Humidesulfovibrio mexicanus: one gene and its partners. The protein of the gene in region 2 binds, or shares a complex with, the protein of the main gene of each other region. Links are inferred from orthologs where the notes say so. Each region holds a gene or a part of one and is shown on either strand. Other genes may lie near its edges. The genes, in order: CHB73_RS06955, pnp and rny.

Region 1 (8,110 bases), on a different replicon or contig from region 2:
TTCCTGAACTTGCCGACCTACATCCGCTGACGATCCGCGCCCGCCTTGCCAAAGTCACCCCCGCGCGCTAGACAGACCCTGCGCAACCCGCGCCAGGATTCCATGATGCAGTGCTCCACCCCCGCAGAACGCCTTTACGACAGCCTCCGCAATGCCCCCGGCCGCTGGATGCTGCTGCTTGTCGCTGTTCCGTTTCTTCTCCGCCTCTGGTTCGTCGGCACCGTCCAGCTGGGCCTTGTGCAGGATGAGGCCCAGTACTGGGACTGGACCCGCCAGTTGCAGCTGACCTATTATTCCAAGGGTCCGCTCATCGCCTGGATCATCAAGGCCTGCACCAGCGTTCTCGGCGACACCGAGCTCGGCGTGCGCATGGGCTCCCTTTTGGGCATGGCGGCCTTCCCCATGCTGGTGTGGTGGCTGGTGGGGCGGGTGTGGCGCCAGCCGGCCATGGCTGTGCTGGCCGTTTTCGTCATCACGGTTTCGCCGTTGTTCCAGGCCTTGGGCATCCTCATGACCACGGACAATCCCTTCGTGCTCTGCTGGATGCTGTCCATGCTGGCCCTGTATGCGGCGTCCTCCCCGGACGATGCGGGCAAGGACCGCGGGCTGTGGCCCTTTGCGCTTTTGGCTTTGGCCTATGGGGTGGGTATTCTCGCCAAATACACCATGCTCGGCCTGGCCGGGCTCGCCGTTGTCCATGGTTTGCTGCTCCAGCGCCGCAACGCCTTGCCGCCGCGCTACTGGCCCCGCCTTTTCCTGGCGCTGGCCTTGGGCGCGTGCCTCGGCTTTTTGCCCACCCTTATCTGGAACATGCAGAACGGCTTTGTCGGCTACAAGCATGTGCTCCACCTTATTGGCGTGTCCGGGCAGGGGGCAAAGACCTTGTTCCGGCTTTCCCGCGTGCCGGAATATGCGGGCGCGCAGTTCGGGTTTGCCCTGCCCTGGTGGTTCTGGCTCATGCTGGTCGCGGGGTGGCGCGCCGGGCGCATCGCCTGGCGAGGCGTCACCGCTTCCGGACAGGGCGGCCTCGATTTCCGGCAGTCGACCTTGCTGGCCGTGTTTTTCTGGCCCATGACGCTGTTTTTTCTGGCCTGGAGCTTCCACACCAAGGTTCTTGCCAACTGGAATACGGTGAGCTTCGTCGCGGGTGCGCTTTTGTGCGCAGCGGAGCTTGACCGGCTGCTGCGCAGCGGCCTTTCCGCGCGCGGCTGGTTCTGGCTCAAGGCAGGTGCTTACGCCAGCGTCGGCTTGATGCTGTTTCTCCACCTGCATCAGCTTTTGCCCATTCCTCCGGGTTTGAACCCGGCCCATCGGCTCAAGGGCTGGGAGGATCTGGGCCGACACATGCGCTCCGTGGCCGACACCCGCTTCGCGGATCCGCAGCGTGTGTTTTTCATGAGCGATGTGTATGACATCACGGCGGAGCTGGCCTTTTATGTGCCCGGACAGCCGCGCGCGTACTGCCTGTGGTGGGACGGGCGGCGCATGAACCAGTACGATCTTTGGGGCGGGCCCAAGGACAAGGAAGGGTGGGACGCCATCCTCGTGCTGCGTGGCGATTCTCCCGGCGTTCCGCCCGTGGCCACGGAAATGTTCGCCGCAGTGGCCGGGCCGTATCGATATGTTGCGTCCTATCGCGGCCAACCCGTGCGGCCGTTCTATTATTACCTCTGCATGGGCTACAAAGGCTTCTGGCCTCGCCGGGACACGGGAGCCTATTAGCCCGCTTTTCTGCCCGTAAACGCCATCCTGGCGAGCTGATTTTTCGACACCGATGTGCATGGATGACATCCGTTGACATTCTTTGACAACGGGTGCATACACATGTACATCAGTGTCCCATGATAGACACTGAAGGTCCCGCGCCGGATGGGGGAGGGTGTCTCCCCAGGCTGCTCACCATACGGGAAGTCGCCGACATCCTTCGCGTCCACAACCGGACTGCCTACAGGCTGGTCAAGGACGGCAGCATAGCCGCAATCCGGGTGGGAACGCAGTGGCGGGTGCCGGAATCGGCCCTGCATGAGTATGTGGCCAGCGGCTGGCGGCACTGGCGGCCGGAACCTGCCCGCAACAAGCCAAGGCAGTGCAAGTTGCCCCTTTGATGTCCACGACCCAGGAGAACGCATGAACCGCACGCCCCAGAACATGTCTCAGCACAACGTTCCTCGCGCCGTCAGCCTGCCCAACGATTTTGGCGCTCCTGTCGGCATTACCGGGATCCTTGTGGCCGAGGACATCCATTTCAGCACAGGAACCGGGCTGTTGACGGTGGAGAAGCTGTACCGCAGCGAGGAAGGCTCGGTCGCCTATGGCGTCATAGCCGCCTCCGGCGAGAGCCGCGAGCGTCGAGCCTATCTGCTGGATGAGCGCGACGGGCATGTCCACGCCGATTGCTGTGGGCGCGCCCTGGAGCTTCCCCTGGACGACATGTACGAGCTGTTGGCCATGGCCCTGCAGGCCGAGGATGCCGCCAGCACCCTGGACGAGCACATGCTGCTGCGTCCCGCGGTGAACGAAGACTAGTCTTTCAGCCCACCTCCAAGAAAACGAAGACGCCCGGCAAAACCGGGCGTCTTTTTTTGCGTGCGCGGCAGGCCTGCGGCAAACGGCTTGTCAGCCCTGCTGTGGCATCTCTTCCTGGCCGGTGGATTCGAGCACGGCGCGCCAGTAGTCGGACGCGGTGTTGAGCTTCTTGCGCTTCATGGTCACCAGTTCCAGGGGCACATGCACGAAGCGCGATTGCAGGCGGCTTACCACCATTCCGGTTCTGCCGGACATGGCCGCGTGCACGGCGTTTTGCCCCAGGAATCCGCAGTACACGCGATCATTGGCGTTGGCGGGCACAGAGCGGATGATGTAGCTCGGGTCGATGAATTTGATGGTGGCTTCCATGGCGCGAGCCTTGAAATGCTCCTTGATGCGCGCGATGAGCAGGGAGCTGATGTCGCAGAGCACCGGGTTGCCCGAGGCGTCTGTGCGGCCGCTGGCTTCGCAGAGGTGCTGGCCTGCGCCTTCGGCCACCACGATGACCGCGTGGTGGCGCGTCGAGAGCCGGTGTTCCAACTGGTCCAGCAGCCCGCCAGGCCCATCCAGGGCAAAGGGGCTTTCCGGAACAAGGACGAAGTTCACTTCCTTGAGGGCGAGCGTGGCCTGGGCTGCGATGAAGCCGGATTCGCGCCCCATGAGCTTGACCACGCCGATGCCGTTGAAGGCGCCGACCGCCTCCACATGGGCGCAGGCGATGGCCTCTGTGGCCTTTTCCACCGCCGTGTCAAAGCCGAAGCTGCGTCCCACGAAGTTGATGTCGTTGTCGATGGTCTTGGGGATGCCGATGACGCTGATGCGCGATTTCCTGGCCTGGATTTCCCGGACGATGTTGGCGGCGGCCTTCATGGTGCCGTCTCCGCCGATCATGAACAGCACGTTGACGTTCATGCGCTCCAGGGCGTCCACGATCTCGTCCGGGGCCTGCGGACCGCGTGAGGAGCCCAGCTCGGTTCCTCCGAACACATGGAAGTTGCTTACGTTCTTAGGCGTAAGCTCAATGATGTCGTGGCCGTACTTCGGGATGAAGCCTTGCAGTCCATAGCGGATGCCGATGACCGAGGCCACGTTGTAGTTGTGGTGCGCGTCCATGACGATGGCGCGGATGACGTCGTTGATGCCGGGGCACAAGCCGCCGCAGGTGACGATGGCGCACTTGACCTTGGAGGAGTCGAAGTACATGGCGCCGCGCGGTCCGGCCTTTTCGAACTTGAAGGGCACGCCCGGCCCGGCGGAAACGTCGGCCTCCTCCTCGGTCAGCCGCAGTTCCAGGGTCTCGTCCTGGCCCACGTAGCGGCCATAGCGCAGGGGAGAGGGGATCTTGGCCGCGCCAAGGGTCTGGATGCTTGTCTCCAACCCTGGAGTTTTTGCGGATGGGGCCTTGGCCATAGGGCGACCTCCATTTCGTTGCAGTTTGTCGAAGTTGCGGCCCCTGGTCCGATGGGGCGCACTCCCATGCAGCTACCCTAAAGAACGCGCTCCGTAAACCGCCCTGGCAGCGAAAGCGGTCTCGTCCATTCCGGGCAGCGTCGCCATCGGCTGTGCCGGGCGCGATTGCACGGCCTGTCGCAGCCCGTCCACGGTGGGCGTGGCCGCGCCCACCTGGCCCACCACGATGCCCGCGGCATGGTTGGCCAGCACGGCCGCGTCCACAAGGGGGGCTCCGGCCGCGAGGGCGAGGGCCAACGTGGCGATCACCGTGTCCCCCGCGCCGGTAACATCGAAGACCGTGCGGGCGAAGGTGGGAATGTGTCGCGCCGAATTCCGGGACTCGAACAGGGCCATGCCCTGGGGGCCAAGGGTGATGAGCAGGTGCTGGCAATCCAGCCGCCGGAACAGGGCCTGACCCACCGTGGCCGGGCCAAGTGGCCAGGAGCAGGGCATGGCCGCTCCCTCGCCCGCTTCCTTGGCGTTGGGGGTCAGAATGTCTACGCCCTGGTAGAGGTCGTAGTTCTGCGGCTTGGGATCCACAAGGATCCGCGGACGCCTGCCATGAGCGCCCTTGAGCGAGCGCAGCGCGTCCATGAGCGGAGCGGTGACAACCCCTTTGCCATAGTCGGAAACGATAATGATGTCGATGTCTTGACTGTGCTCACGCAGGATCTCCAGCAGCTCTCCAACCACGCTCTCCGTGAGCGGATCGGCGTCTTCCCTGTCCACCCTGACGATCTGCTGATTGTTGGCGATGATCCGCGTCTTTCGTGTTGTGCGGCGGCGATCCGCGTGGACAAGCCGGGTTTCGACGGCGCTTTCGCGCAGCAGGGCGTTCAGGCTTTCCCCATCCCGATCGGTGCCGATCACGCCCGCGAGCAGGGCCTGACCACCCATGGCGTTGATGTTGAGCGCCACGTTTCCGGCGCCGCCCAGCACATATTCTTCGCGGATCACCTCAACCACGGGCACCGGGGCCTCTGGCGATATGCGCGACACCTGCCCGAAGGTGTAGTGATCGAGCATCAAATCGCCGATTATCATCACGCGTTTGCCCTGCATCTGGTCCAGCAGTGCATTCATGTCGGTCATGATCATATGCCTTTTACGCAACGGTTATGATGGTGGACGTTCATCCATATTTCCTGGCGCGACAAGCTGTTCTGCCTGATGATGATCTGGTGATTGCCGCGATCACCCTTAAGGCAGGCCAAGGAGCGTGGTGATGCGCTTCAGGTCGGCCTGGGTCTGGTAGTGCAGGGAGAGCACGCCCCGGTCCGGGCCTCCGGAAATCTTGACCGTGCCGCCGAGCACATCGGCCAGTTGGCTTTGCAGGTCGGCCAGGGTCGGGTCTTGGGGCTTCACGCTGCGCTGCCCGCGGGGGGCCTTGCCGCGCGGCTTCTCGGTCCCGTAGAGCTCCTCGGGTTCGGCAAGCCTGCCGTTTTCCTTGTAGAAGCTGGCCTCGGCCTCGGCCTGGCGGACAGAGAGGTTGAAGCCCTTGATGCGGCGGTACACCTCATGCGCTGCTTCCGGATCAACGGACATGATGGCCCGGCCATGCCCGGCCGTGAGCACCCCGGTCTGGATGTCGCCCTGAATATCCTCCGGCAGGTTGAGCAGGCGGAGCGAGTTGGCAAGGGCCGAGCGGCTTTTGCCGACCTGCCGCGCCAGTTCCTCCTGGCTCAGGCCGAAGTCCTTGAGCAACTGCTGGAAGCCTTTGGCCTCTTCAATGGCGTTGAGGTCGGCGCGCTGCAGATTTTCGATGAGCGCGATGGCCAGCGTTTCAAGGTCGGTGAGCACGCGCACCAGCGCGGGGATCTCCGTAAGGCCAGCCATCTTCGAGGCGCGCAGGCGGCGTTCGCCGGCGACCAGCTCATATGGAATGCTTTCCCCGGTCACCGGTCGGACCAGCACCGGTTGGAGCACCCCCTGGGCCTTGATGGAATTGCAGAGATCCTCAAGCGCCTCGGGGTCGAACTCCTTGCGGGGCTGGTGCGGGTTCGGCCTGATGGAGGCGATTGGCAGATGCTTCACCTCGGCCGAATTGACCGATTCCGGCTTGATGCTTCCGAGCAAGGCGTCAAGACCTCGCCCCAACCCACGTTGACCTATGGCCATGGACATCCTCCAGATGCGCGCGCGGCGCCGTGGCCAGACTGGGCTTGCCAGTATGACCGGCGGACACTATAAGGGCTTAACCCGATCAGCGAGGTGCCGCGCATGAGTATACAGTTCGACTCGTTTCAGGAGCTTTACGACGCCGAGGGCCAACCCCTGGGCGCCTTTCTCGGACCCGAGGCCTGGGCCCTTGTGCGGGAAGCCGTGCTTGCCCGCTACGCGCAGCCAGCGCTGCCTCCCGAGGCTTCCGAGCCCCTCCAGGACTGGCGCGACCTTGTCCAGTTCTGGGACTTTAAATACCCTGTGGACCACGATGTGGCCTGCGAGGTTTGCGGCAACAGCACAAGCGCCTGGGAGCTGGACGAGCCCCGCAAGTTCGTGCTCACCGCCGCCAACCTGGGCGGCCTTGTGGCCTTCCGCTGCCTTGGCTGCGGGGCCAAGATACTCAAGCGGCATTTCAAGGACAGCATCAAGGTCGAAACCCGCCCCTTCATCGAGGAGAAGTCTCCCCGGAACCTTGGGCGCGGCAAGTAGCCCGCAACGCTACTCCCGAACCTTGCTCCGCACCACTTCCTGCGCCAGGGCCATGTACGCCTCCGCCCCGCTGGAGCGGATGTCGTAGGTGATCACCGGTTTGCCGAAGCTGGGCGCTTCGGAAAGCCGCACGTTGCGTGGAATGATCACCTCGAACAGGTGCTGGGGCAGGGCTTTGCGCACCTCGTGCTTTACCTGCCAGGACAGCTTGTTCCGCTGGTCGTACATGGTGAGCACCACGCCCAGCACTTTCAACTCCGGGTTCAGGCGCTTCTTGACCAGCTCGTAGGTCATGAGCAGCTGGGAGAGCCCCTCCAGGGCATAATACTCGCACTGCAGCGGCACCAGCAGTTCGCGCGCCGCGCACAGCGCGTTCACGGTCAAGATCCCCAGCGAAGGGGGGCAGTCGATGATGATGAAGTCGTACTCGTCCTCCACCGGGCTCAGCAGGTCGCGCACGTAGTATTCGCGGCCAAGCTTGTCCGCCAGCTCTATCTCCGCGCCGACCAGGTCCTGCGTTCCCGGCAGGAGCGAAAGATAGGGGATGGCCGTGGTGACGATGGACTTGCGGACGTTTTCCGGATCGAACAGCGCCGTATAGATGTTGGCGCGGTCGTCGCCGGGGTAGAACCCCAGCCCGCTGGACGCATTGCCCTGGGGGTCGCAGTCCACCAGGAGCACGCGCTTTTCCATGACGGCAAGCGATGCGCCGAGGTTGACCGCAGTGGTCGTCTTGCCGACACCGCCCTTCTGGTTTGCAACAACAATTCTGCGTGCCACGGGTCCTCCTGGAAAAGCGGGGGATGGGACGTTTCACGTGAAACACTCGCCCGGTGCCGGGTGTTTCACGTGAAACAGGTCACTGAAAGGCAGGATACGGTGCGGGCGAGGCAAAATCAAGGGGCGCAGTGCGCTCGAGATGCGTTAGACCTTGAAATACTCCCTGTACCAGTCCACGAAGCGGGCAATGCCTGTCTCAATGCTGGTGGCGGGCTTGAACCCGACGTCGCGGACCAGGTCATCCACATTGGCTTCCGTTGCGGGAACGTCGCCCATTTGCATGGGTAAAAGTTCCCTGATGGCCTTCTTGCCCAGGCACTCTTCCAGGACCTCGATGTAGCGGGAAAGCTCAACAACGTTGTTGTTGCCGATGTTGTAGAGCCGGTATGGGCCGGGGCTGGTGGCCGGGTCGGGCTTGGCGCCTGACCATTGGGGATTGGGCTCCGCCGTGTGCATGGTCACGCGCACCACGCCTTCGATGATGTCGTCGATGTAGGTGAAGTCCCGGCGCATTTTGCCGTAGTTGAACACCTTGATGGGCTCGCCGGCCAGAATGGCCTTTGTGAACAGGAACAGTGCCATGTCCGGTCGGCCCCAGGGCCCGTACACGGTGAAGAAACGGAGCCCGGTGGTCGGCAGGCCGTACAGGTGGCTGTACGTGTGGGCCATGAGCTCATTGGACTTCTTTGTGGCGGCGTAC
Region 2 (10,580 bases):
ACCACCGCGCCCCGGAAGGCATAGATGGACTGGGCATCGTCGCCCACGGCCATGACGTTGCCCGCCTCTCCGGTCAACAGCCGCACCAGCCGCGCCTGCACCAGGTTGGTGTCCTGGTATTCGTCCACCATGACGAAGGGGTAGCGCCGCCTCAGGCCGTCACGGATTTCCGGGCGCTCCACCAGCAGGCGCTCCAGTTCGAAAAGCAGGTCGTCGTAGTCCATGAGCCCCTGGGCGCGCTTGGCCCTGGCGTATTCCTCGGCCAGGCGCTCGATGTCCGGCTGATAGGGCAGCAGGTGGTAGGCCTCGCGGTCCAGGATGCCGCCGATGGAAAGCTCCTTGTTGCGGCTCTTGGTGATGATGTCGGCCAGGGTGGCGCGCTTCGGGTAGGAGCGGTCGCCCTTGCCGAGGTCCAGGTGCGCCTTGAGTTCACCCAGCAGATCCTCGGAGTCGGATCTGTCCATGAGCGTGAGGCCCTGTTCGTAACCCGCGTCAAAGGCGTTGCGGCGCAGCACGGAGTAGGCGAAGGAATGGAAGGTGCCGCCGCTGGCCCCTGTGAGCGGTCGTCCCAGCACATGCCCGGCGCGCAGAAGCATCTCCTGCGCGGCGCGGCGGGTGAAGGTCAAGAGCAGGATGTTTTCCGGCGAAACGTGCGTCTCCACCAGATGCGCCAGCCTGTAGACAATGGTGCGCGTCTTGCCGCTGCCCGCGCCCGCGATGACCAGCACCGGCCCGCCCATGTGCAGGGCGGCTTCGCGCTGGGCGGGATTGAGCTCCCGCTCGAAATCTATGCTCATAGGATGATGGTGCTCCGCTTGTCCTGTGTATCGCAAAGTCCGAAATGCTCCAGCACCAAACGCCCTGTGTCGCGCAGGCGCGCGGGGCGGCCGTCGTCCCGAGTGTCCGCGAAGAACACGTCCTGCGGGCTGTGCATTCCCTGGCGTCCAAAGTGCCCGAATATCTCCGCGCGGTCAAAGCGCGCCTTCAGGTCCACGCCGGGTTGGGGAACGCAGACGAGGTCCGGTGCGTGCGTGGTTCCGTACAATTCGGGACCGTCGAGCACCTGCTCCATGACCGTGCGCCCCCGCCACGAAAGACCGCGCAGCACGGCGCGCAGATCGGCCAGCAGGGCCGGGGCGTCGGCATCACCCACGCGGCCCCGCGCGAAGCGCCCGCGCCGGTGCAGCACTATGCGGCCAGGATCCATGGCAAAGGCCAGGGTTTCCTCGCCAATGACCCCGGCGTCCCATTCATCCCTTGGGGGGCGTGCGTATTTGAGAAACCCGGCCTCGAAGAGCACGCGGTTCAGGTCGGCCTCGGCCTCCAGGCGACAGAAGCCGTGGTCCGCGAAGCTCACCAGCCGCTTGGGCTCCGGCAGCGCGTCGAAGCGGTCCAGCACCTCGCCAATGGCCTGATCCCACTGGCGCAGGAAGGCCAGACAGTCCCCGTGCAGCGGATGCGCGGCGTCTTCCACGGCCGGAAACAGAAAATGGAACAGGCGGTCCGTTTCCGTCAGCACACACACAAACAGGTCCCAGGCAAGGTCCGGCCAAAGCAGATCAAGGGCCGCGCGCCGCCCGGAAAGCGAAAGCCTGAGCTGGCCAAGCAGGTGCTCCGGGTCAAAAGCACCGCGCGTGGTGTCGCCTTCCACCACATATCCCGCGGCGGTGAGCGGTCCCAGCAGGAAGGGCGGAAACACAGCCTGCCGGAGGCTCTCCGCCACGAAGCCCGCCACGAGCATTCCCTTGAGCGGGGTGGCCGGGGCCATGTTGGGCAGGTTCAGCACCCGCGACACGAGTCCGGCACGGCCCAGGCGCTCGAAGATCGTCGGGGTGCGCACGTCTGCGAAATTGGCGATGCGCAGGGTGTAGGCCTGCGGGTCCAGCACGGTGAAGCCGTGCACCCCGTGGACGCCCGGCCCCTCGGCCGTGAAAAAGCTCGTCCAGTTGACGGGCGAGAGTTCCGGAAGCTCGCTTTCAATGGCGCGGGCATGGGGCAGCAGGCGCGCAAGGTTGGGCAGCTCGGGACCCAGGGCACGGGCCAGGGCGAGCGGCAGGCCGTCCAGTCCGAGAACGACGAGGCGAGGGCGGGCGGAAGAGCTCATGGCCGGGCGGGGGGGAAGGGGGAGGAAAGGCTGAATATGCCTCCGGCGGCCAGGGGGCAGCGCCCCCTGGACCCGCCAAGCCGCGAATCTCCGGGGCAAGGCCCCGTGGATTCGCGCAGGGAGGAGACACTGGGCCGGGCAAGCTGGAGCGTTTCAGCCATAACGGGAGTCCAGAGGGGCGAAGCCCCTTTGGCCCCCGGAGGGTGTCCCCGGAGCACCCGGCCAGGTGCTGGCGCGGCCGGAGTGATGCTGCTATACCAGCTCAACTTCATATTTTTTCATGAATTGCACCGGGTTGTAGGAAAGTTTGGCCTTGCGCAGGCCCTCGTCGCCCAGGTCCTGCTCACGGTTTACAAGGGTGAAGCGGCCTTGCTGCGCAGCCAGGAAATGCTTGTTGATGGCCTGGTACACGCCCTTGAACCGCGTGTCGCCCTTCTCGAAGTGGATGACGATGGTGTCGCGGTCGAGCTGTTCGCCCACAGTGTAGGCAATGACCTTGCCCGCCACGCGGATGGTGCCGCCGATGAGTGCTCCCATGCGGTCGAAGCTTTTCAGAACGCGGGAAATGGCTTCGTTTTCGGCCTCCAAGGCCTCGGAGGGATGTTCCTGCCAGCCGTGCCACTCGGCCTGCATGTCCAGCACCTCCTCCACGCAGTCGTCCTGCATGGGCGTGTATTCGAAGATGTTGGCCTTTTCGAACTGGTTGAGCAGATTCTTTTTTTTGTGGAAGCGGTTGCCTTTCAGCTCCATGAGCTCAGGAACGGAATAGACATAGTCGAAGTGGTCGCGGGCTTCCTCGGCGCGCAGACGGCTTCCAAAGGCCTTGGCCCACATTTCCACCAGCATTTCCGGCACGCGGGTAAAGCGCATGGGCCCGGCCATGCACGGCAGCCCCGCCCAGTCCACCTTGGCCCAGTCGCCCACCGGAGCCCAAAGAATGGTCTTGGGCAGGCTCTGGCGGATCCAGACCAGGCCGTCGGCCAGCCGCCAGCCCAGGCCATAATGGCCGGTCCAGCCATACAGGTTGGCGAAAGCGTAGTCGGAGGTGACCTGCGGGCACGCGGCCAGCGCGGCGCGGTAAGCCTCCTGGTGTTTCAGGCAGATGTGGTCGAACGTGTCGCCGTGGGTCATGGGCGCGCTCCATTGCGGGTTTTGGACATGGCGAAGCGCTGCCAGTCCTTGTTGAGGTAAATGTATAGAAGAATGGCCGCCTGGGCCGCCTGAGAGGCAAGCATGGATATCCACACCCCCGTCGCCGTGCCGAGAACCACATGTCCGAGCCAGTAGGCCAGGGGCAGGCGCACCACCCAGGTACCCAGGCCCATGCCCACGAGGTTGTACACCGTCGCCCCAGCACCCGCCAGCGAGCCCGCCAGGATAAGCGTGGTGAGGGTGAAGGGGATGGCCAGCACATTGTACACGAGATAGTTTTCGGCTTCTGCGCGCACAGCGGGGTTGGGGGCGATGAAGGCGGCGATGTCGCCGAGAAACGGCCAGAGGGCGATGGCGAACAGTCCGATGCCCACAAGTCCGACGCCAAGGATGTGCAGACCCATGCGCCGGGCCTCTTCCGGCTTGCCCTCGCCGAGCAGGTGGCCCACAAGGATGCCTGCGGTAAGGTTGAGGGCGAACGCAGCGAGAAAGAGCATGGACTCCACCCGCGCTCCAGCGGCCATGCCGGCCAAGGCGACGACGCTGTTTTGCGGCAGGCTTGCGGTGATGGCGAACAGCACAAGGTAGCCGAAGTGCCAGACCACCTGCAGAAGCCCGGCGGGCAGCGCCACCTTGAGCAGATACGGCAGGGCGCGGCGCGCCCAGCGCCAGGGAGCGAAGATTTCGCGACGCAGAATGCCGCCGCGCCGCAACACCGCAAGGCCGAACAGCGCTCCGGCGGTGACGGAAAAGAAGGTGGACCAGATGACGCCGGTGACGCCGAGACGCGGCAGTCCGCACAATCCCAGTCCCAACCCCAGGTCGCCCAGCGTGTTCACCAGCGTCACCAGAACCATGGTGTACAGCGGCGTCATGACCTGCCTGCGAGCCCTGAACACGGCGTTCTGCATAAGCATCATGTAGTAGGGAGGCAGGGCGAAAAGAAAGACTTCAAGGATATGGTCGGTAAGGGGGGCGATGTCCTGGGGCACCTGCAAGGCCCTGACGAGCAGGGGGCGCAAAGGCAGGCCCAGGCCCACCAGGGCCAGGCCGGACACGGCGGCGATGGCGAGGCACAGCCCGGTATACCGGTCGGCGCGCAGACGTTTGCCTGCGCCCAGGGACTGGCTGATGGCGGCGACCGCTCCGCCAGATACGGCTGTGACGATGATGAGGAACAGGAACAGCGACTGCGTGATGATGCCCAGGCTGGCCTGCACCCGGTGGTCGATCTGCCCCGCGACCCAGACATCCACGAAGCCCACCAGGAAGTTGAAGAACATCATCAGCATCTGGGGCCAGGTAAGGCTCCAGATCTGAAGGGCGGAATGGTTCATGGGGAATTGCGGTTTCATGGTTGTCCTGGCGCGGCGCTTTTGCCCGGGCCGAAGGATTCAAGTAGCCACGAAATGCGACCTGCCAAGGGGCTTGCGTGGAATTTCTTTACCTTGGACCGTAGTTCTGCCATAAGTTTTGTATGAGTCAGGCGCTTCACGCGCCAACTGTGGAGGTTACGAAATGAGCACAGAACTCTCCAAGGGCCGGACTGTTGGCGACGCGCCAACCCTGCGCGTCCACCTGTGGCTGGAGTCCGGAGGGGGAATGGTGTTCGGCTTGGGGCGCGTACAGCTTTTGGACTTGGTGCGGCGGCTGGGCTCCCTGAACAAGGCGGCCAAGGAGCTTGGCATGAGCTACCGCGCCGCCTGGGGACGCATAAAGCGAACCGAGGAAGCCCTGGGCGAGTCCTTGCTTGCAAAGGCCAGCGGGCGCAAGGGCTATGAACTGACACCGCTCGCGGAAGCCTTGCTGCGGGATTTCGCCCTGTGGCACCAGGAGGTGGAATCTTTTGCTTTGGAGCGCGCAAAAGTCCGTCTGCCTTGGGACATCAAGCCCTTTGCCGAGGACGCGGCCCGGAAGTCCTGAGCACGGACCCGCCAACGAAACGGGCCGCCTCCGACGCGCCGGTTCCTCGAAGGGAATGCCGACACGCCCGAGGCGGCCCGTGCTGCTTCGTCTTTTGGCCTAGCGGCGTCCGCCGCGATCGCCGCCGCGTCCTCCGCGACGGTCGCCGCGGTCGCCGCGGTCCCTGCGGTCGCCGTCGCCGCGCGGGGCGGGCCGGCGGAACTCGTCGATGTTCACCTCCTGGCCGGCCTGCTCCATGAGCCAGGCCTTGCGCGACAGGCGGATGCGCCCACCCGGCTCAAGCTCGATGACCTTGACCCAGACTTCCTGGCCGAGCTGGAGCAGGTCTTCCACGCGTTCCACGCGTTCCACATCAAGCTGCGACACGTGCAGCATTCCTTCGGCGCCGGGCAGGATCTCCACCAGGGCGCCGACCTCCAGGATTTTTTTGACTGTGCCCAGGTAGTTGCGGCCCGGCTCCGGGGTCTGGTCGTAGTACAGCACCATGGCCTTGGCCTTGTTCAGGCTCTCGGAGTTGGGGGCGAAGATGGCCACCTTGCCGGAGTCCTCGATGTCGATGTCGGCCTGGGTTTCGGCGGTGATGGCCTTGATGTTCTTGCCGCCAGGTCCGATGACGCTGCGGATCTTCTCGGGGTTGATGAACACCACCTCCATCTGCGGGGCCAGGTCGGAGAGCTGCGGCCTGGGCGCGGCGAGGCACATGTTCATGTGCTCCAGGATGTGCTGGCGGGCGTCGCGGCTCTGGGCCAGGGCGCGGCGCAGCACATCGTAGGGAATGCCGGAGGTGATCTTGATGTCCATCTGGATGCCGGTGATGCCGCGCGCGCTGCCGGCCACCTTGAAGTCCATGTCCCCCAAAGCGTCCTCGTCGCCCAAAATGTCGGTGAGGACGATGTAGTCGTCCTCCTCCTTCATGAGGCCCATGGCGATGCCGGCCACGGGCTCCTTGATGGGCACGCCCGCGTCCATGAGGGCGAGGCTTGCGCCGCACACCGTGGCCATGGAGGAGCTGCCGTTGGAGTCCATGACTTCGGAGACCACGCGCAGGGTGAAGGGGAACTCGTCAGGGTTGGGGAGCACGGGCATGATGCTGCGCTCGGCCAGGGCGCCGTGGCCGATGTCGCGGCGGCTGGGGCCGCGCAGGATGCGCACCTCGCCCACGCAGTAGGGCGGGAAGTTGTAGTGCAGCATGAAGCGCTTGGTGTCCTCGCCCACCAGGGTCTCGATGCGCTGCTCGTCGCGGCTGCTGCCCAGGGTGGCCACGCACAGGGCGCTGGTTTCGCCGCGGCGGAACAGGGCGGAGCCGTGGGTCATGGGCAGCACGCTCGCATCAATGGACAAGGGGCGCACGGTCTTGGTGTCGCGGCCGTCCAGGCGGACGCCCTCTACGCGCACGCGCTGGCGCACGATCTTCTTGTCCAGGTCGGCCAGCACGCCAGCGGCCTGCTTCTGGGCGTTCTCGACTTCCTCGAATTTCTCGGCCACGGCCTTGAGGGCTTCGCTCTTGGCGGTCTCCTTGGCGTCGCGGCGGGCCATTTTCTCGGTGAGGGCGCAGGCGGCCTTCAGGCTCGGTGTGGCGATCTCCTCGACAAAAGCGGCGATGGCGGGATCGGCCTTGGGCGCGACGACCTCGATCTTGGGCTTGCCCACCTTCTCGCGCAGCTCATCCTGGATGTCGAAGGCCGGGGTGAGCTGCTTGTGGCCCCACTCCAGCGCTTCGGCCACCAGTTCCTCGCTCACGAACTCGGCACCGCCTTCAACCATTACGATGGCCGAACGGGTGGCGGCGAAGATGAGGTTCAGGCTGCTTTCATTGGCGATCTGCTTGTAGGTGGGGAAGAGCACGAACTTGCCGTCGATGTAGCCCACGCGCGCGCCGCAGATGGGGCCTTCAAACGGCATGTGCGACAGGTGCAGCGCGGCGGACGCGCCGGTGATGGCCAACACGTCGGGGTTAATGGCGTTGTCGGCCGAGAGCACGGTGGCGATGACCTGCACCTCGTCGCGGAAGCCCTTTTTGAACATGGGGCGGATGGGACGGTCGATGAGGCGGGAGACCAGAGTCTCGCGCTCGCTGGGACGGCCGATCTCGCGGCGGAAGTAGCTGCCGGGGATGCGCCCGGCGGCGTAGGACATTTCCTGGTAATTGACGGTGAGCGGGAAGAAGCCGCGGTCGATTTCCAGGGGCTGGCTGACGGCGGTGACATGCACCACGGTGCCGCCGGACTGGAGCCACACGGCGCCGCTGGCCTGCTTGGCCATCTTGCCGTGCTCCAGGATGATCTCCAGGTCGCCCGCGCGGGCGGAAACACGAGTCTTTTCAAAAGGAACGAGCATGAATACTCCTTGGGGTTGCGGCCCCGACGCCTGCTCCATGCCCGATGTTTAGCCGGCTTGGGGGAGGGCTCTTGCCTGGTGTGCAAGAACGCTCTCCGCAGCCAACTAAAGGGGTCTTGAGCGTCATGCGCGTCGTGGCGCGGTTGTGGGCGGGACGATCCCCGCCATCGGGAATGCCCGCCTGGCGGGGGCGATACGTTTCGCCCCGCCAGACGGGTTTTTTGTGGTTTCTACTTACGCAGACCCAGGCGCTCGATAAGTTCGCGGTAGCGCTGGATGTCCTTGTTTTTCAGGTAATTGAGCAGCTTGCGGCGCTGGCCGACGAGCTTGAGCAGGCCGGTCTTGGAGTGGAAGTCCTTCTTGTGCACCTTGAAGTGCTCGGTCAGGTAGGTGATGCGCTCGGTCAGAAGCGCCACCTGCACCTCCGGAGATCCGGTGTCCCCTTCATGCCGCTTGTACGTCTCAATGACCTGGTTCTTTCCTTCAGGCGTCATAACCACAGCAGTTTCCTCCTTGTCCCGTCCGCAACACTCGCGGCGGAACAGCTGTGCCGGCAAGCTCCCGTTCAGGTGGCGGGGGCGGCGTCCATCCACAATCCACGCAGGATGGTCCAGCGCAACATGCCGTCCTTGGTTTTGGCCTCCGCCAGCGCAACAGGCTCCCCCTTGTCGTCCACCAGCATGACCTGCTCGCCGGGTTTCCCCGTAAGCCCGTCACCGCCGGGTCCGCCCGCCGGAAGCCAGGCCCCGTTTTTGACCAGGGCCGCCAGGGCGGGGGAAAGGGTGATGCTGCGCCAATGCGGGAGCATCTTGCCCAGCGGGATAACCCGCGAGGCGAAGCGCTCCGGCTCTCCAAGAACCGCATCCAGGCTGGTGGCGGCGTCAAGCCCGTAGGGCTCGCACGCCTCCCGCGTGAGCTGCGCAAGCGCCGCTCCGCATCCGAGCCGAATCCCCAAGCTGTGGACCAGGGAGCGAATGTACGTGCCTGCCAAGCAACGTACCCTGAACCGTGCGAAGGGGAGCTCAATTTCCAGCGGTTCGACCTCATACACCTCTATCCGTTTTTCCTTGACCGGCACATCCTCGCCCTTTCGAGCGAGTTCGTAAAGGGGCGTGCCCTCGTGCTTGGCCGCGGAATATGCGGGGACTTCCTGTTCCGTGAGGTCCTTCCAGCCCAGGATGGCCTCCCGCACATCGTCTTGCGAAATTCCTTCTATGCCTCTTTGCTCAACCACCTGGCCTTCCATGTCGTAGGTGTCGGTGGCGAGGCCCAGGCGCATGGTGCCCGTGTACACTTTGGCACCGCTGGTGAGGTAGCCGGCAAGCTTGGTGCCCTGGCCGAGCAGCACCAGCAGCACGCCCTGGGCAAGCGGGTCCAGCGTGCCCGCGTGGCCGATCTTACCCTGGCCAAGGCCATGCTTGATGCTGTTCAGGCAGCCTGCGCTGGTGGGGCCGGAGGGCTTGTCCAGCACGAGCAGACCGTCCAGCTGCGCGGGGCTGCGCTTGCGCTTGCGTCCCATGTTCCCTCTACACCAGTCCAAGGCCTTCGCCAAGGGCTTTCACCAGGCGGTTCTTGGCCGTCTCCAGGTCGCTTTCGATGGTTCCGCCGGCCGCGTTTCTGTGCCCGCCGCCATCGAAGCGCGCCGCCACCTGCTGGACGTTGTCCGCTCCGGTGGAGCGCAGGCTGAACTTGTAGGCGCCGTTGGGTTCCTCGCGCAGCAGGGCGGCCGCCCTTGTGCCGCGCAGCCTGCGCAGGAAATTGACGATCTCCTCCGTGTCCTCCGTATTGGTCTCGGTGCGGGCCATCATTGCCCGAGTGACCACGGCCAGCGCAACCTGCCCGCCATAGTGCAGCTCCGTGGTGGCGAAGCTTTCGCCCCAAAGCCGAAAGCGCCGTATGGACCACTGGTTGCGGATCTTGGCGTTGATTTTTCCTGGCTCAAGCCCCAGGCGGATGAGCCGTGCGCCGAGCTCCATGATGCGCGGGTCGGTGTTGTCGAAGGTGAAGAAGCCCGTGTCCGTGGCGATGCCCAGGTATATGGCTTCGCCGAGCGGTCCGGTAAGGGGGACGCCGAGTTCGTCGGCCAGGTCGGCGATCATTGCGGCCACGGCAGGGTAGGAGTCGTCCACCCAATTGTGCTGACCAAAGCAGGGGTTCCCAAGGTGGTGGTCGATGTTGGCCACCGGGCGGCTGGACATGATCTGGTGCAGCTCCGGTCCCACGCGGCTGGCCGCGCCGCAGTCCAGCACGATGATCCAGTTGGCCTCGGTCCCGCACAGCCCTGTGTGCACCGGTCCAGGCAAGGGCAGCCAGTCGAACTGGTGCGGCAGCCCGGAGGCGTTGAAAAGGCAGAAGGTTTTGCCCAGGCTGTGCAAGATGTGTCCCATGGCCACAGTGGACCCGATGGCGTCTCCGTCCGGGTTCACATGGGCGGCCACCAGAAAGCCGTCGGTCTTCCGAATGAGATCAGCGATCCGCTTGATCGGGCTTGGCATAGACCATGTCCTCAAGAAAATCGTCGTGGGCGAAGCGCAGGTCCGGCAGGGAGCGCATGTTCATACGCCGGGCCAGGCCGGAGCGCAAAAACCCTTTGGCCTTGTTCAAGGCGTCCAGGGCCTGCTTGCGCCGCTCAGCCCCGCCGCCCACCGTGAAGGAGACAAGCGCGATGCTCATGTCGGCGTTGAGCTTGCAGCCGGTCAGGCTCACCAACTCCAGACGCGGATCGGCGACTTCCTCCAGAAGCATGACGGCAAGCTCCTGCATGATCTGGTCGCCCATGCGGATGGAGCGTCTGGTTCCTGAAGCTTTCATTCGAATTCTCCTGCGCTGCTGAACACTTCCGTATCCGCGCGCACCAGCTCCGCAGGGGAGATGGCTTCCACCATGGCCAGGGCCTTGGACAAGCGGCTTTCCACTTTTGCCGTTTCGCCTGAAACGGTCACAACCGCAAGCACCAGCTTCTGATGCGCGTCCTGGGACTCGACCTCGCTGACCGCGACGTTGAAGGTGTTCCTGAGCTTTTGCTTGAGGCTTTGCGCCACCTGCCGCTTGCCCTTGAGCGAAC
Region 3 (8,083 bases), on a different replicon or contig from region 2:
TTCTTTTTTTTGAAATAATGCGAAAAGCGCCGCAGACATCACGGCTTCCACAGGAGTCCCCATGCCCAACCCGAACACCGTCGCCGTCATCCTTGCCGCAGGCAAGGGCACGCGTATGCATTCCGACCGGCCCAAGGCCCTGCAGACCCTGCTGGGAGACACCATGCTCGCCCACGTGGCCAGGACCGCCGCCTCGGTGGCCGCGCATGTGCTGACCGTGGTCGGCCACGGGCACGAACTGGTCCGCGCCACGCACCCGGACCTGGCCCAGGGCTTTGTGCTCCAGGAGGAGCAGAAAGGCACCGGCCACGCCCTGCAATGCGCCTGGGACGCCGTGCGCCAAAGCGGCGCGGCGCACTGCCTTGTGCTGAACGCAGACGCCCCCCTGCTCTGCCCCCAGGACCTGGACGACCTTCTGGGCTTTGTGCGCGAGGGCGCGGACATCGCGTTTTTGACCACCGTGCTGCCCGATGCCGGCTCCTTCGGCCGGGTGCTGCGCGGAGCGGACGGGCGGGTGACCGGCATTGTCGAGGCCAAGGACTTCGACCCCGCGCGGCACGGGACCGACACCGGCGAGGTAAATACCGGGGTGTTCTGCCTTTCCGTGGCGGCGGTGGAAGCCGCGCTCTTTTCGCTCACCAGCGCCAACCGCGCCGGGGAGTATTACATCACCGATCTGGTGGCCAACGGCCTGGCCGCCGGGTTGGCCGTGCGCGCGCACCGGCGCGACAACGCCCTGGACCTACTCGGCGTCAACTCGCCCCTGGAGCTGGCCCAGGCCGAGGAACGCCTGCGCGGGCGCATCGTGTCGCGCTTGCTCAAATCCGGCGTCATCCTGCACCACCCGGACAGCATCGTGGTGGGACCGCAAGCGCAGGTGGAGCCAGGGGCGGAGCTCATCGGCCCTTGCCGCGTGCTCGGCGCAAGCAGGATTGCCAGCGGGGCGCGGGTGGGAGCGTTCAGCCAACTCACGGACAGCGTGCTCGAAGCCGGAAGCACCGTCCGCGAGCACAGCCACCTGGAGCAGGCCCGCCTTGCCCCAGGCAGCGACTGCGGGCCCTTCGCCAGGCTGCGGCCCGGTGCGGAGCTGTGCGAACGCGCGCATGTGGGCAACTTCGTGGAGATGAAAAAGGCCGTGCTCGGGTCTGGGGCCAAGGCAGGGCATCTCTCCTACCTGGGCGATGCGGAGGTTGGCGCGGGCGCCAACATCGGCGCGGGCACCATCACCTGCAACTACGATGGCGCGCGCAAACACAAAACCGACATCGGCGCGGGCGCGTTCATCGGCAGCAATACGGCCCTTGTGGCCCCGGTGCGCGTGGGGGAAAACGCCCTTGTCGGCGCCGGTTCCGTGATTACAAAAGACGTTCCGGACAGGGCGTTGGGCGTGGCCCGCTCCAAGCAGATCAATCTTGAGGGGCGGGGCAAGAAACCTTGATTTCGCCCGCCGGAAGCGTTAGAACAAAACCATGGAACTTATCGAAAGGCTGGAAGCGCGATTTGAGGAACTCATGACGCGTGTTCGGCAGTTGGAAGAGGAAAATCTGACCCTGGCTGGACAGCTTGAAGCCGAGGCCGGAAAACGGAAGGAAGTGCAGGACCGCATCGAGGCCCTTCTGACGAAGGTGCAGGCGACCCTCGGCGGGCAGTAGACCGTAGAACGCCATGCCGAGCTACACCATAACGGTCAACGGTCTTGAAATTTCCTTCAAGACGGATGCGGACTTTGAACGCATCCAGGTTGCCCAGGCCCTGCTCGAAGAACGTTTCTCCGAGTTGAGCAAGGGCGGACGGTACATAAGCAGGGAGAAACTGCTCACGCTTCTGGCCCTTGGGATGGCGGACGACTATCTCGAAACGAGGCGGAAGCTTGCGGCCCTTGAGGCCCGAATGCAGGAGCTCTTGGAGAGGCGATAACAGGCTGGATAATGCAGCCTTGCGCATACGAACAGCGGCAAAACCCCTGGGGAGTTCGTGATTGTTTTTGAGTTCTTGAGCCAATACGCATTAAACGGGATCCGCCAGTTCCCTCCCGTGTGCACACCCGCCCTGGAGCGGGCAGCCTGACGGAGAGACGGAGGACCCCACCTCGTTAAACGAGGTTCAAAACTCCAAGAGCAACACGGCGCCCCGGGGCTAAATGGCCCCGGCGGCTGTTTGTATTTTCCGCAACGGACAAAAGTCCACCCTCCTCTCCAAGACACCTGCCCCAAACGGTTCACGCACGAGCTTGGCTGGCGTTTTCGCCCGCCGGCGCGCATCAGGCCAGCATGGCCTGTCAACATAACCGGCAAGGAGCAGCGCATGTCTGATTCAATCCTGTTGCTCATCGCCCTCGATGGCCTGGCGCTCATCATCGGCCTCGCGGGCGGCTACTATCTCAACAGCTACCTTTCCAAAAAACGCAACCAGGACGCAAGCGACCTGGCTGAACGCATCGTGGAAGAGGCAAGGAAGGAGGCCGAGGCCACCCGCAAGGAGGCCAGGCTGCAAGCCCAGGACGAAATTTTCGCCCTCAAGAAGGAGCAGGAGCGCGAGTACAAGGACCGCGAGCAGACCCTGAAGCGCGAACAGGGCCGCCTGCAGGAGAAGGAAGAGCGCCTGGAAAGCAAACTCGAAAAGGTGGCCCAGAAGGAATCCGGCGTGGTGGAGCTGGAAAAGCGGCTCATCAAGCAGGAAAAGAGCCTGGCTGAAAAGCAGGAGGCCCTGGACGCCGCCCACGACATCCACGAGCGCAAGCTGCAGGAAATCTCCGGCCTCACCGTGGAGGAGGCCAAGGAACGCCTCATGACCGAGGTGGAGTCGCGCACGCGCCACGAGGCCGCGCGCATGATCCGCAACATCGAGACCGAGGCCAAGGAAGTGGCGGGCAAGAAGGCCAAGGAAATCCTCTCCCTGGCCATACAGCGCTACGCGGGCGACTACGTTTCCGAGCAGACCGTCACCGCCGTGCCCCTGCCCAGCGAGGAGATGAAAGGCCGCATCATCGGCCGCGAGGGCAGGAACATCCGCGCCCTTGAGGCCGCCACAGGCGTCGACCTCATCATCGACGACACGCCCGAAACCGTGGTCCTTTCGGCCTACAGCCCCCTGCGGCGCGAGGTGGCCAAGCAGGCCCTTGAGCGCCTCATCCACGACGGCCGCATCCACCCCGCGCGCATCGAGGACATCGTGCGCAAGGTGGAGCAGGAAATGGACGTGAAGCTGCGCGAAATCGGCGAGCAGGCCACCTTCGACGTGGGCGTGCACGGCATCCATCCGGAGCTCGTCAAGCTGCTGGGCCAGCTGCACTACCGCACCAGCTACTCCCAGAACGTGCTCCAGCACTCCATCGAGGTGGCCTTCCTCTGCGGCATCATGGCCGCGGAGCTGGGCCTGGACGAAAAGATGGCCAAGCGCGCAGGCCTGCTGCACGACCTGGGCAAGGCCGTGGACCATGAGATCGAAGGCCCCCACGCCGTCATCGGCGCGGACTTGGCCAAGAAACACGGCGAAAGCCAGGACATCGTGCACGCCATCCAGGCCCACCACGAGGATGTGCCCCCGCAGACCGCCATCGCCACCCTGGTCCAGGCGGCGGACAGCCTCTCCGGCGCGCGGCCCGGCGCCCGCAAGGAGCTCCTGGAGAACTACGTCAAGCGCCTGGAGGAGCTGGAAGGCATCGCCACCAGCTTCGGCGGCGTCAGCAAGGCTTACGCCATCCAGGCCGGACGCGAGGTGCGGGTGATGGTGGACGCCGAGCGCGTGCCCGACGAACAGACCTACCTGCTGGTCAAGGACATCGCCTCCAAAATCGAAAGCAACATGACCTACCCCGGCCAGATCCGGGTCACGGTCATCCGCGAAAAGCGCGCCGTGGGCTACGCAAAGTAGGCGGTGCCATCTGTTGTCGGCAAAAAAGGCCGGAGCATCAGTGCTCCGGCTTTTTTTTGCCCCCTTGCCCGCCGCTGTCCGCTGCCGTACACTTAAAAACATGAACACCTGCGCCGCCACACGCCTTGACGAGCTGCTCCAGCGCCTGCGCAAGGCCGGGCACAGGCTCACGCCGCAGCGCGTCGCCATCGTGCGGCAGCTGCTGGAACGCGACGACCACCCCAGCGTGGAGCAACTGCACACGGCCATCCTTGCCGAATTCCCCACCACCAGCCTGGCCACGGTGTACAAGACCATCCACCTGCTGAAGCAGCTGGGCGAGGTGCTGGAGCTGGGCTTCGGCGAACTCGGCAGCCGCTACGACGGTCGCCACCCGCGCCCGCACCCGCACCTCATCTGCACCCGCTGCGGCAGCATCACCGACCCGCCCTGCCCAGATGACGAAGTAGACGCACTGGCGTCCCGCATCGCAAAGCAGAGCGGCTTCGCCGTCAGTTCCCACCGCTTCGACCTCTTCGGGCTCTGCCCGGCCTGCCGCGCACGGTCCTAAGCTCTCCCCCTCAAGCCTTGCCTCGCCCTGCGCTTTGCCCTAAAGTGACAGGGAGTGGAAACCCTGTGGACCGACCCTCAACATACCCGGAGGTGCCAGTCATGGCAGTTGAAAGCAGAGAAAAACGCAAGGCCAAGGTGCTTGATGTCCTGAACAAGGCGCGCGCCATGGAGCTCACCGCCATCACCCAGTACATGAACCAGCACTACAACCTGGACAGCATGGACTATGGCGAAATGGCCGCCAACATGAAGCTCATCGCCATCGACGAAATGCGCCACGCAGAGATGTTCGCCGAGCGCATCAAGGAACTGGGCGGAGAACCCGTGACCGCAGGCGACGGCACGGTCATCAAGGGACAGGACGTGCGCACCATCTTCCCCTTCGACTCCAAGCTCGAAGACGACACCATCGACGCGTACAACCAGTTCCTGCAGGTCTGCCGCGACTGCGGCGACAACATCAGCACCACCCTCTTCCAGACCATCATCGACGAGGAGCAGGTGCACTTCAACCACTTCGACAACGTTGCCGGGCACATCCAGAACCTCGGCGATTCCTACCTCTCGCGCATCGCGGGAACGCCTTCCTCCACCGGCGGCACCACCAAGGGCTTCGCCCTGCCCGGCGCCGGGGCATAGCACCCGAAACGAACCGCAGGGGGCCCTCTCGCCCCCTGCTCCCACCAAAGGGCCACGGCCCGTGCCCCGCCATGAAGCCTCCGGACGGTCATGCATCCGCATGGCCGATTGGGGACCTTTCGCCTGTGCGCAGACACAATACTCCACGGCCTCGGCCATGCGAGGCGATCCCCCAGGCGCTGTTCCCGCAGCCCAAATGCGTGGCCCTGCTGCGGACGCCAGTTGACAGGAGCGACTCTCTATGGATAATAATTATCCAAACAAAGAGTCTTCTCCTGAGACGACAACTTGTATTCCGCAACACGTATGCTATGTACCTGCGTAATTCCCGGAAACAGCCCGCCTCTGGCGGAAACGGAGGAAAGCATGGTCAAGAAGAAGCTGACCACCAACGCTGGCGCGCCCGTGCCGGACAACCAGAACGTGCTCACCGCCGGGTCGCGCGGCCCACAGCTTTTGCAGGATGTCTGGTTCCTGGAGAAACTTGCGCATTTCGACCGCGAGGTGATTCCCGAGCGCAGGATGCACGCCAAGGGCTCCGGAGCCTACGGGGTCTTCACCGTCACCCACGACATCACCAAATACACGCGCGCCAAGATCTTCGGCAAGATCGGCAAGAAGACCGACCTGTTCGTGCGCTTCTCCACGGTGGCGGGCGAGCGCGGCGCGGCCGACGCCGAGCGCGACATCCGCGGCTTCGCCATCAAGTTTTATACAGAGGAGGGCAACTGGGACCTGGTGGGCAACAACACGCCGGTGTTCTTCCTGCGCGATCCCCTCAAGTTCCCGGACCTGAACCACGCGGTGAAGCGCGACCCGCGCACAAACCTGCGCAGCGCCAAGAACAACTGGGACTTCTGGTCCAGCCTGCCTGAGGCCCTGCACCAGGTCACCGTGGTCATGAGCGACCGCGGCATACCGGCCAGCTACCGGCACATGCACGGCTTCGGCAGCCACACCTTCAGCTTCATCAACAAAAAGAACGAGCGCTTCTGGTGCAAGTTCCACCTGCGCACCCAGCAGGGCATCAAGAACCTTACCGACGCCGAGGCCGAGGCCCTGGTGGGCAAGTGCCGCGAAAGCCACCAGCGCGACCTCTACGACGCCATAGAGCGGGGCGACTTCCCCCGCTGGACCCTGTTCGTGCAGGTGCTTACCGACAAGCAGGCCAAGGCCCTGCCCTACCACCCCTTCGACCTCACAAAGGTATGGAAGCACAAGGACGCGCCGCTCATGGAAGTGGGCGTGCTTGAACTGAACAGGAACCCGGAAAACTACTTCGCCGAGGTGGAGCAGGCCGCCTTCAACCCGGCCAACGTGGTGCCCGGCATCTCCTTCTCGCCGGACAAGATGCTGCAGGGGCGGCTCTTCTCCTACGGCGACGCCCAGCGCTACCGCCTGGGCGTGAACCACCACCTCATCCCCGTCAACATGGCCCGCTGCCCCTTCCACAGCTACCACCGCGACGGGTCCATGCGCGTGGACGGCAACCACGGCAGCACGCTGGCCTACGAGCCCAACAGCTACGGAGAATGGCAGGAGCAGCCCGAATACCACGAGCCGCAGCTGGAGCTCTCCGGCGCGGCCAAGCACTGGAACGCGCGCGAGGACGACGCCGACTACTATTCCCAGCCGGGCGAGCTCTTCCGGCTCATGAGCAAGAAGCAGCAGCAGGAACTCTTCGAGAACACCGCACGGGCCATGGGCGATGCGCCCAAGGAGATCAAGCTCCGGCACATCGGCAACTGCGCCAAGGCCGACCCGGCCTACGGCGCGGGCGTGGCCAAGGCCCTGGGACTGAAGGTTCCGAAGTAACAAAAAACAGGGGTCCCGCCCCCGCCCCCCGGTCAAGGGGAGAAATGTAACACCCGGCCGGGCGTATCCCAAAACGACGACGGGGCGGGGAGTTTGTGCGCTCCCCGCCCCGTTTGCTTTCAAATGGGACATGCCTTGGTAATCGCGGCTATGGTTTGTCCAGACTCTTTGCTCCATCTCGTTTGCGCAGGAATTCGCTGAAGAAGCCACGCAGGCCACCGAGGAGAACCACGCCGGCGATGATGCCGCCCAGGCCGAGAGCCGTATCTGCGGAGCCAGTGACAGCATAGGTCAGAGCGGCAATGGCGCTGGCGCCGAGAATGCCACCGCCGACCACCTGCTGGACTGCTCGGAAGGAATACGCATCACGAATTGGCTTCCCCGCCGCTCTTCTGCGTTCGATGAACGCCACCGCAGCGATAAGCATGGCGGCTATCCCGCCCATGAAGGCGACGTTTGTCCAGTCCATCAGCATGCTCCCTGTAAAATCTAATGGCGATTCCGTAAGTCCTCGGGCTCCTTGCCCCACTGGTCCCAGTACTCTTTGCTCTCCTCGTAAACATCATTGACCGGTGTCGGGTCGAGCATGTCGCCAAGCGGAGCGGTGAGAATTCCAACGCCTGTGGCGACCTTCGTGCCGATGACTTTCGCCTGCTTGAGTGCTTCTGTCGCAATGGTTGAACCATAGGAGGCAACGTCAGCCCAACCCCAATCCAGCCCCCACGCATCCACCCGGTTCACCGGATCATCCACGCAATAGCCGTACCAGTCGCTGTCGCCGCCTTTTGCGCCCATGGGGTCAAGCGCCGTGAAGCGGCCGGTGTCGGCGTCGTAGTCGCGCCAGCCGAAGCGCGTCAGGCCGGTGTCGGCGTCAAAGAGCCCGCCCGCGAAGCCGATGGGCAGGCGCACCACGTCACCCCGCACCTGCAACAGGTTTCCGAAGCTGTCGTATTGCATCGTCTGTACAACATGACCATCCGTGGTGGCAAGGGCCAACGGCGTGCCCACTTGGTCGCAGAGCAGCAAGTACGAGTCGTCGCCGTTCGTCACACCAACGGGCGTCCGGCCCTCAAGGTATGCCAGCCGCCACCACTCGCGTTCATCGTGGAATTCCGAAAGACGCAGCGGATCGAGCCAACGATAAGCCTCGACCAGCCGCCCGTTGATGCGCTTCTCGCGCCGCAACCCGTCGGCATCGTAGGCG

Evidence for each region.
Region 1: pnp (region 2) and CHB73_RS06955 share a complex: the UniProt entries of both Bacillus subtilis proteins name them as parts of the possible RNA degradosome complex. The link is inferred for Humidesulfovibrio mexicanus from one-to-one orthologs.
Region 3: pnp (region 2) and rny share a complex: the UniProt entries of both Bacillus subtilis proteins name them as parts of the possible RNA degradosome complex. The link is inferred for Humidesulfovibrio mexicanus from one-to-one orthologs.

What each region holds. Positions count from the first base shown.
Region 1 is NZ_FZOC01000003.1:50,884-58,993, forward strand. Bases 1,777-4,707 are described here. They hold CHB73_RS06955 (ATP-dependent 6-phosphofructokinase), read right to left. Parts: upstream 3,937-4,707; coding sequence 2,617-3,936; downstream 1,777-2,616. Other genes in these bases: CHB73_RS06945 (helix-turn-helix domain-containing protein), read left to right, coding at 1,842-2,105; CHB73_RS06950 (hypothetical protein), read left to right, coding at 2,128-2,526; rfaE1 (D-glycero-beta-D-manno-heptose-7-phosphate kinase), read right to left, coding at 4,009-4,707. In the rest of the region: flagellar biosynthesis protein FliQ, read left to right, coding at 1-30; CHB73_RS06940 (ArnT family glycosyltransferase), read left to right, coding at 46-1,722; more of rfaE1, read right to left, coding at 4,708-5,070; CHB73_RS06965 (ParB/RepB/Spo0J family partition protein), read right to left, coding at 5,179-6,096; CHB73_RS06970 (hypothetical protein), read left to right, coding at 6,199-6,630; CHB73_RS06975 (ParA family protein), read right to left, coding at 6,640-7,410; CHB73_RS06980 (NAD-dependent epimerase), read right to left, coding at 7,555-8,110. UniProt on the Bacillus subtilis protein: Catalyzes the phosphorylation of D-fructose 6-phosphate to fructose 1,6-bisphosphate by ATP, the first committing step of glycolysis.
Region 2 is NZ_FZOC01000001.1:399,864-410,443, reverse strand. Bases 4,898-7,893 are described here. They hold pnp (polyribonucleotide nucleotidyltransferase), read right to left. Parts: upstream 7,517-7,893; coding sequence 5,279-7,516; downstream 4,898-5,278. Other genes in these bases: rpsO (30S ribosomal protein S15), read right to left, coding at 7,747-7,893; CHB73_RS01930 (winged helix-turn-helix domain-containing protein), read left to right, coding at 4,898-5,179. Outside these bases: CHB73_RS01950 (ATP-dependent helicase), read right to left, coding at 1-797; CHB73_RS01945 (alkaline phosphatase family protein), read right to left, coding at 794-2,104; CHB73_RS01940 (DUF2156 domain-containing protein), read right to left, coding at 2,357-3,235; CHB73_RS01935 (MATE family efflux transporter), read right to left, coding at 3,232-4,611; more of CHB73_RS01930, read left to right, coding at 4,775-4,897; more of rpsO, read right to left, coding at 7,894-8,016; tRNA pseudouridine(55) synthase TruB, read right to left, coding at 8,082-9,035; CHB73_RS01910 (DHH family phosphoesterase), read right to left, coding at 9,043-10,011; 30S ribosome-binding factor RbfA, read right to left, coding at 9,983-10,327; CHB73_RS01900 (DUF503 domain-containing protein), read right to left, coding at 10,324-10,580. UniProt on the Bacillus subtilis protein: Involved in mRNA degradation. Catalyzes the phosphorolysis of single-stranded polyribonucleotides processively in the 3'- to 5'-direction. Necessary for competence development in Bacillus subtilis.
Region 3 is NZ_FZOC01000008.1:65,521-73,603, reverse strand. The notes cover bases 1,641-4,588. They hold rny (ribonuclease Y), read left to right. Parts: upstream 1,641-2,304; coding sequence 2,305-3,873; downstream 3,874-4,588. Other genes in these bases: CHB73_RS14530 (bacterioferritin), read left to right, coding at 4,525-4,588; CHB73_RS14535 (Fur family transcriptional regulator), read left to right, coding at 3,974-4,423; CHB73_RS14550 (cell division protein ZapA), read left to right, coding at 1,666-1,917; CHB73_RS14555 (hypothetical protein), read left to right, coding at 1,641-1,652. Also shown: bifunctional UDP-N-acetylglucosamine diphosphorylase/glucosamine-1-phosphate N-acetyltransferase GlmU, read left to right, coding at 62-1,438; more of CHB73_RS14555, read left to right, coding at 1,470-1,640; more of CHB73_RS14530, read left to right, coding at 4,589-5,064; CHB73_RS14525 (catalase), read left to right, coding at 5,431-6,879; CHB73_RS14520 (hypothetical protein), read right to left, coding at 7,028-7,354. UniProt on the Bacillus subtilis protein: Endoribonuclease that initiates mRNA decay. Initiates the decay of all SAM-dependent riboswitches, such as yitJ riboswitch. Involved in processing of the gapA operon mRNA, it cleaves between cggR and gapA.